DNA from 2 places in the Alishewanella sp. SMS8 genome. Region 1 is predicted to be linked to the other one. Evidence: predicted binding sites of a transcription regulator. Region 1 holds the regulator's gene; the other holds the start of a gene.
The links. Region 1 encodes NrdR, which represses ribonucleotide reductase genes. Its sites were predicted from a motif close to AAACACNANATNTNGTGTTT; they were not measured.

Region 1 (4,434 bases):
GGCAGCGTTTTTTCGATAAGGTTAAACAAATTAAGCCACGACCAAACTTTGCCATAAAATTGATGGCAGCAGGCGTGACATACTCGGCGGCCATCACCAAATCGCCTTCATTCTCGCGATCTTCATCATCCATCAAAATAACCATTTTACCTTGGCGGATATCTTCAATAATTTCTGCAGGTGTATTCAGTTGCATAGCTAACCTTCTTTATAAAAACCCGCGTTGCGCTAACAACGCCAGATCAACACCTGTTGTAGGGGCAGGTGTTTTAGTATGGAGTAAGCGTTCTAAATAACGCGCGATCAGATCTACCTCTATATGGACCAAGCTGCCTTTTTGCAACTGCAGCAATGTCGTTTGCGCAGCCGTATGCGGCACTATCGTTAAACGAAAGGCTGTGGCACTTAATTCATTTACGGTTAGGCTGACGCCATCAATGGTTACCGAACCTTTATGTGCTAAATAAGGGGCTAACGCCGCAGGCATAGCAAACCAGAGTTGCCAGGCGCGCGCGGTTTTTTCAATACGCAGCAGCTCGGTTACGCCATCAACGTGACCACTGACCAGATGACCACCTAATCGACCGGTGGCTAATAAGGCTTTTTCTAAATTCACTCTCTGTCCCACCTGATACTGACTAAAGCGGGTTAAGGCGAGTGTTTCAGCGGATACATCAGCGACAAAACCTTGGGCTAGCAATTTGGTAACGGTAAGACAGACCCCATTGCTGGCAATACTGTCCCCTAACTGCACATCGCTAAAATCTAACTGCTCACTGTGGATCTGCACTTCTAAATCGCCGCCTTTAGCGGTTAAGTGGCTAATGTGACCTGTGGCAGCAATAATACCGGTAAACATATCAGCTCTCTTTTGTTGGGTTGGCAACAGTTGCTGTAGTGGGCTTCGCCCGAATTCGAATATCGTTGCCGAGTTGGTGTACATCCAGCAGTGTTAAATGCGGTACTGCGGTTAATTGTTGGAAATCGCCCAATTTCGCTAAGGGTTGAGCACAGTCACCCAACAGGAGTGGCGCTTGATACAAGATCAATTCATCGACTAAACCGTGCTGCAATAAGGCCCCGGCTAGGGTGCTGCCAGCTTCCGTCCAAACACTGTTGATCTGCTGCTGATGTAACACTTTAAGCAAAGCCGATAAATCGAATTGGCCTGATGGCAACAATGCAACAGGCCATTGCGTTACCGCAACCGCACTGGCGCTAAGTTGTTTTGCCGCTTGTCTGCCGTCATAGCAAATTAACACCGCGCCACCTTGGCTAAACAAGGCTTCAGTCCCCGTTAAACGCTGTTGCCGATCCAAAATGACACGCAGTGGCTGGCGAAGGCTACCATCGGCTAAACAGCTAATGGCCTCGCTGGCGGTTTGTCGCACGGTTAAGCGTGCATTGTCGGCTAATACCGTGCTCGCCGTTGATAAAATCGCGCTGCTCTGCGCTCGAAACTGCTGCACATCATCACGCGCAACCTCCCCGGTTAACCACTGACTTACGCCATTAGCTAGCGCGGTGCGACCATCTAAACTGGCGGCCATTTTGAGCCAGACATAAGGTCGTTGACGTTCCATCCGACTGAGAAAACCCGGATTGAGCGCCCGGGCGGCGTTCGTAAGCAAACCATGCTGCACGCTGATCCCTGCGCTTTCGAGGATAGCGACGCCTTTGCCTGCCACCAGTGGATTCGGATCTAACATGGCAATCACCACGCGACTGACCCCAGCTTTCACTAACGCTTCGGCACAAGGCGGGGTGCGACCATAATGCGCACAAGGCTCTAACGTGACATAACAAGTCGCGCCTGCTGCCGCAGAGCCGGCTTGTTGTAAAGCATACACTTCGGCATGGCCCTGCCCCGCTTGTCGATGATAGCCTTGCCCTATAACCTGAGCGTTTTTCACCAACACCGCACCCACATTAGGATTAGGATCGGTGGTGAAACGCCCAGCCGCAGCTAAGCTTAACGCCAGCGTCATATACTGATGATCGGCTTCTGAAAAGGACACCGTTACTTCTCTCCCAAGCGGGCAATTTCCTCGCCAAACTCACGAATATCTTTGAATGAGCGATACACGGAAGCAAAGCGCACATAGGCCACTTTATCGACTTTAACTAACTCATCCATAATTAAATTACCCAGCAAATGACTACCGACTTCACGTTCGCCCGTTGCACGTAATTGCGATTTAATTTTATGGATCAGCTGTTCGATTTCTTCGGTAGATACCGGGCGTTTTTCTAACGAACGCAATAAGCCATTGCGTAATTTATCTTCGTTAAAAGGTTCACGCGAACCATCACGCTTAATAATGCGTGGCATTACCAGTTCGGCAGCTTCAAAGGTCGTAAAACGTTCATGGCAAGCTAGACATTCACGACGCCGGCGCACTTGATGACCGTCGGCGACTAAACGAGAATCAATGACTTTGGTGTCATCCGCGTTACAAAAGGGACAAAACATGCTGAGCTCTCTATATCACCCTATCGGGACTTTTTGAGATGGCCGGATAAAATAATGGCCGCAATTGCGGCCATCATAACATGTTATTTTAGTTTACGCATAAACTGGGAAACGGCTACATACCTCAGAAACACGGGCTCTAACGGATGCAATAACCGCTTCATCACCACGGCTGTCTAACACTTCACAAATCAGTGTGGCGACTAAACGTGCTTCAGCTTCTTTAAAGCCACGACGGGTAATAGCCGGAGTACCAATTCGTAAGCCACTGGTCACAAAAGGTGAACGTGGGTCGTTAGGCACTGAGTTTTTATTAACGGTAATGTGCGCTAAACCTAACCACGCATCCGCTTCTTTACCGGTAATATCTTTGTCGATGAGATCCATCAAGAACAGGTGGTTTTCCGTACCGCCTGATACCACTTTATAACCGCGAGAGATCATCTCAGCACACATGGCTTTGGCATTTAGTAACACTTGTTGCTGATACACTTTAAATTCAGGCTGTAAGGCTTCTTTAAAGGCTACTGCTTTTGCCGCAATAACGTGCATTAAAGGGCCGCCTTGGCCGCCTGGGAACACCGCTGAGTTTAACTTTTTCTCAATGGCTTCGTTTTTACGCGCCAAAATTAAACCACCACGTGGACCGGCTAAGGTTTTGTGCGTTGTCGTTGTCACGACATCAGCAATAGGTACGGGGTTTGGATATAAACCCGCCGCCACTAAACCGGCAACGTGCGCCATATCAACCAGTAAGTATGCACCGACTTTATCCGCGATATCACGGAAACGCTGCCAATCAACAATACCGGAATAAGCAGAGAAACCAGCAATAATCAGCTTAGGTTTGTGTTCTAGCGCTAAGGCTTCGGCTTGATCATAATCAATCACGCCGGTTTCGGGATGTAGGCCATATTGCACAGCATGATAAAGTTTACCGGATGAGCTGACACTCGCACCGTGCGTTAAGTGACCGCCATGCGCTAAGCTCATACCTAAAATGGTATCGCCAGCGTTTAATAACGCTAAAAATACCGCTGAGTTAGCTTGTGAGCCAGAGTGTGGCTGTACGTTAGCGTAGTCAGCACCAAACAATTCTTTGGCACGTGCAATGGCTAAATCTTCGGCTAAATCAACATATTCACAACCACCGTAGTAACGCTTATGCGGATAACCTTCGGCATATTTATTCGTTAACTGTGAACCTTGCGCCTGCAATACCCGAGGGCTGGCATAGTTTTCTGAAGCGATAAGCTCGATATGGGCTTCTTGACGTTCAGTTTCTTGTACCATGGATTGCCATAATTCCGGATCGAAATCTGCAATATTCATTTCACGCTTTAACATGCTTTCTCCTGCGCGCGGCTACCACGCTGATCGATTGACAACAGTCTAAAAATTGTTGGTTATTCTACTCTTATTTTTTAATTCTTGCACTGAAAAAACAGACATCCAGACAGCTAAATGAAATGAAGTCTAAAAAAATCTTACTGGCTGTGCAGAAATACTGCCACTTGCTTTACAACGTGTTACAAGGGGCGTAAATTACTGGTTATTCATACAGCGCTATTTACAGCAGGATTATGTCGCATCGAAAAATTATCCATTTAGACATGGATTGCTTCTTTGCCGCGGTTGAAATGCGCGACAACCCTGCCCTGCGGCATATTCCGTTAGCTATTGGCGGTAGTCGATCTGAACGCGGCGTGATTGCCACCTGCAATTATCCGGCTCGGGCTTTTGGTGTGCGCTCCGCCATGCCGACACATGAAGCCTTAAAGCGTTGCCCGCATCTAACCTTAATGCGTGGGAGCATGGATAAATACAAAGCCGTTAGCCAACAGATCCAAAGCATATTTCGCCGTTATACCGAGCACGTCGAACCACTTTCTTTAGATGAAGCCTATTTAGATGTCACCGATTGTAAGCAATTTAAAGCCAGCGCCACGCTGATTGCTGCG
Region 2 (4,434 bases), on a different contig from region 1:
CCAGAGTACGACGGGCAATCGATGCCGAGTAAGCCGCTGGGATAGGGTAGTCTTGATAATCTAACAAACTATCTAATGAACGTACGGCTAGGTCAGCCAACTCTTCTAATTCAGATAAATCAGTAATGGCCCCTAGGTTAAATGCAGATAAGGTGCACAGGGCAATTTCCCCATTAGGATCGTTTACATGCTCAAGTGGCTTAGTAGGTAAGGCAATTTCTAAACAGAGATTACTTTGACGCACTGGCGCAAGCTTAGGATTAAACGGGCTATGAGTATTACAGTGATCGACGTTCTGTAAGTAGATACGCCCGGTACTGGCACGCTCTTGCATGAACAAGGTGAATAGTTCAATGGCTTTAATCCGTTTTTTGCGAATTTTGCTGTCGGCTTCGTATTTCACATATAAAGCATCAAACTGCTCTTGATCTTCAAAGAAAGCGTCATACAAGCCTGGCACATCAGATGGGCTAAACAGGGTGATGTAGTCGTCTTTGATTAAACGGGTATACATTAAGCGGTTGAACTGCACACCGTAATCTAAATGACGCACGCGGTTTTCTTCTACACCACGGTTGTTTTTCAGAACAAGCAATGATTCTACTTCTAAATGCCAAAGCGGGTAGAATAAGGTTGCCGCGCCACCACGCACCCCCCCTTGTGAACAGCTTTTAACCGCGGTTTGAAAATGCTTATAAAACGGGATACAGCCAGTATGAAAGGCTTCACCATTACGAATAGCACTGCCTAAGGCGCGAATACGTCCGGCGTTAATACCGATACCCGCGCGCTGACTCACGTATTTGACGATAGCGCTTGAAGTTGCATTAATTGAGTCTAAGCTATCGCCACATTCAATTAACACGCATGAGCTAAATTGACGGGTTGGGGTACGCACACCAGACATGATGGGTGTGGGTAATGAAATTTTAAATAACGAAGTGGCGTCATAGAAACGGCGAATAAAATCCAAGCGTTGGCTCTTCGGATAATTCGCAAACAAGCAGGCCGCGACTAAAATATATAAAAACTGCGCACTTTCATAAATTTCACCGGTAACCCGGTTTTGCACCAGATATTTACCTTCTAATTGCTTCACCGCAGCATAACTGAAGTTCAAATCACGACCGTGATCAATAAAGCTATTCAGTTGATCTAATTCTGCTTCGCTGTAATCGGCCAGGATATGCGCATCATAACGTTTAGCTTCCACCATCTTAACCACATGCTTATAAAGATGAGGTGGCTCAAATTGACCGTAAGCTTTTTTACGCAGATGAAACACGGCTAAACGCGCCGCCATATATTGATAATCAGGGGTGTCTTTCGAAATTAAGTCAGCCGCTGCTTTAATAATGGTTTCATGAATGTCTGAAGATTTAATGCCATCATAAAACTGGATATGCGATTTCAATTCTACCTGTGATACCGACACGTTAGCTAAACCTTCGGCTGCCCAAGTGATAACTCGGTGGATTTTATCTAAATCGAGGGGTTCACGGCGGCCATCGCGCTTGGTCACAAAAAGAGTTTGAGTCATTGCTGAAGTATTCCGTTTCTTTTTAATCATAAAGGGATGCGTGTGCAAAACACGGCGATAAAATAAACCCATGTTGCTGCTGTATTACACAACATATGGGTGTATTTCTAAATTCGATCACAAGATAGAGTGGATTAATGATTTTTGCAAGAGAGGAAATGCGGCAAAATTTCGGAATGTTTAATCTAGTAAGTAGCTGCTAACCTGATAGTCAGTGTGCCGGGTATCACGCATTTTAGGCAAGTGTTTTATGCTAAAAATGCGTAAAAAAATCATTTGTTCTAATAAGCAGCGTTTTAAGTTTATCTAGTTATTAAGCCGCCTAGTTTAGGCGGCTAGCTGTCTTATGCGGGTTTGCGTGCCACCACAAAATAATTAACGTCTAATCCAGGGCCAATTTTAAAGCTGTTATAAACCGGATTAAAGTGTAAACCGGTCGCATCCACGACCTCTAAGCCGGCCGCTTCGATAAAGCGCATTAGTGTAGAGGGGCGAATAAATTTATCAAACTGATGCGTCCCTTTAGGCACGATCCGTAATAAATGCTCTGCACCTAAAATAGCCATTAAATAGGCTTTTGGCGTTTTATTAATCGTCGAAAAAATCAAAGTGGCGCCAGGCGCAGCTAAATCGGCACAGGCTTGAACCACTGAAGCGGGCTCAGGCACATGCTCTAACATTTCCATGCAAGTGACTAAATCAAACTTAGCGGGGTGCATTGCGGCAAACGCTTCGGCCGTGCTTTGTTGATAATCAATCGTCAGAGCGCTGTCTAAAGCATGCAAACGCGCCACATTTAAACTTTCGCTGGCCATATCAATTGCGGTGACGTTAGCACCGGCCCGTGCCATGCTTTCCGCTAAAATACCGCCGCCACAGCCCACATCAAGTGTTGTCGTTTCAAAAATGCCACCGACTTGATCGCAAATAAAGCCTAAACGCGTCGGGTTTAACAGATGTAAAGGCTTAAATTCACCTTCTGGATCCCACCAGCGGGCAGCGATATCATTGAATTTCGCGATCTCTGCGGGATCGACATTAGTATGCGTTGTCATAATGCTAACCTTGTTGTTTTTTGTCATTATAAGGCCTTGATCTGTTATGGCAAAGACAGCAATCTTTATACAAGGCATAAACAGGCATGGCAAGGCGCTGATTCTGTGGTAGAATCCCGCGTTGTCTCGCGCTGTAGAAGATCAAAAAAAGCGAGTTATCTATTTGATTTAAGGGAAAATAACGTTTTATGACAGATCTGGCCAAAGAAATAGTCCCGATTAATATCGAAGAAGAATTAAAAAATTCTTACCTCGATTACGCGATGAGCGTCATTGTAGGCCGCGCCTTACCCGATGTGCGGGACGGTTTGAAGCCAGTACACCGTCGTGTGTTATTCGCAATGAAGGAATTGGGCAACGATTGGAACAAAGCCTATAAAAAATCGGCGCGTGTTGTCGGCGATGTTATCGGTAAATATCACCCACACGGTGATAGTGCGGTATACGACACGATCGTCCGGATGGCTCAGCCATTCTCGTTACGTTATATGTTAGTAGATGGTCAGGGTAACTTTGGTTCCATCGACGGCGATTCTGCAGCGGCGATGCGTTACACCGAAGTTCGCATGGCGCGTATTGCACACGAATTGCTGGCTGACCTTGATAAAGAAACCGTAGACTTCGTGCCAAACTATGACGGCACCGAAATGATCCCTGCGGTTATGCCAACCAAAGTGCCTAATCTATTGATCAACGGCTCTTCGGGTATTGCTGTGGGTATGGCAACTAATATCCCGCCACACAACTTAACCGAAGTGATCGATGGCTGTTTAGCGTTAATTGCGAACCCAGATATCGAATTGCATGAATTAATGCAATATATCCCCGGTCCCGATTTCCCAACGTCTGCGATCATCAATGGCCGTAAGGGTATTGAAGAAGCTTACCGTACGGGTCGTGGAAAGGTGTATATCCGCGCGAAAACGTTTATCGAAACCGATGAAAAAACCGGTCGTGAAGCGATTATCGTGCACGAAATTCCTTACCAAGTGAACAAAGCCCGCTTAATTGAAAAAATTGCGGAATTAGTTAAAGAAAAACGTATTGAAGGCATATCGGCTTTACGTGACGAATCAGACAAAGACGGTATGCGTATCGTTATTGAATTGAAACGTGGCGAATCAAGCGACGTCATGTTAAACCAGCTGTATGCCAATACCCAAATGCAAACCGTGTTTGGTATCAATATGGTGGCCTTGGCCAACAATCAGCCGAAGTTACTGGGGCTGATCCCGATGCTGGAATACTTTATCCTGCATCGCCGTGAAGTGGTTACCCGTCGTACTGTTTATGACTTACGTAAAGCGCGTGATCGTGCCCATATCTTAGAAGGTTTAGCCATTGCACTGGCTAACATCGATGAAATTATTGAACTGATTAAAACCTCTGCCAGCCCAGCCGAAGCGAAAGCCGGTTTAGTTGAGCGCGGTTGGAAACTTGGTGGCGTAACGGCGATGTTAGAGCGCGCCGGTGAGGATGCCGCACGACCAGAGTGGTTAGAAGCACATTTTGGTATTCGTGATGGTTTTTACTTCTTAACGGAACAGCAAGCTCAAGCCATTCTTGATTTACGCTTACAAAAGCTGACCGGCCTGGAACATGAAAAGATCTTAGCTGAATATAAAGATCTGTTAGAACTGATTGCCGAGTTATTACATATTTTGGCCAGCCCTGAACGCTTAATGGAAGTGATTTGCGAAGAATTAGAAGCCATTAAAGCGCAGTATGGCGATGCTCGACGCACTGAGATCCAGGATAATATGCTGGATATCAATATCGAAGATTTGATCACCGAAGAAGATGTTGTGGTGACCTTATCACACCTTGGTTATGCCAAAT

Region 2: nrdA (class 1a ribonucleoside-diphosphate reductase subunit alpha) is a predicted target of NrdR. The motif match lies at 1,625-1,644, and genes of this name have one in related genera.

The regions. Positions count from the first base shown of each region.
Region 1 is NZ_JAPJEA010000001.1:629,302-633,735, forward strand. Features, by position in the region: gene ribBA (bifunctional 3,4-dihydroxy-2-butanone-4-phosphate synthase/GTP cyclohydrolase II) at 1-196, opposite strand, end outside; gene ORJ01_RS02800 (riboflavin synthase) at 209-859, opposite strand; gene ribD (bifunctional diaminohydroxyphosphoribosylaminopyrimidine deaminase/5-amino-6-(5-phosphoribosylamino)uracil reductase RibD) at 861-2,018, opposite strand; gene nrdR (transcriptional regulator NrdR) at 2,021-2,473, opposite strand; gene glyA (serine hydroxymethyltransferase) at 2,567-3,820, opposite strand; gene dinB (DNA polymerase IV) at 4,057-4,434, shown strand, end outside.
Region 2 is NZ_JAPJEA010000006.1:12,690-17,123, reverse strand. Features, by position in the region: gene nrdA (class 1a ribonucleoside-diphosphate reductase subunit alpha) at 1-1,540, opposite strand, end outside; gene ubiG (bifunctional 2-polyprenyl-6-hydroxyphenol methylase/3-demethylubiquinol 3-O-methyltransferase UbiG) at 1,885-2,595, opposite strand; gene gyrA (DNA gyrase subunit A) at 2,784-4,434, shown strand, end outside.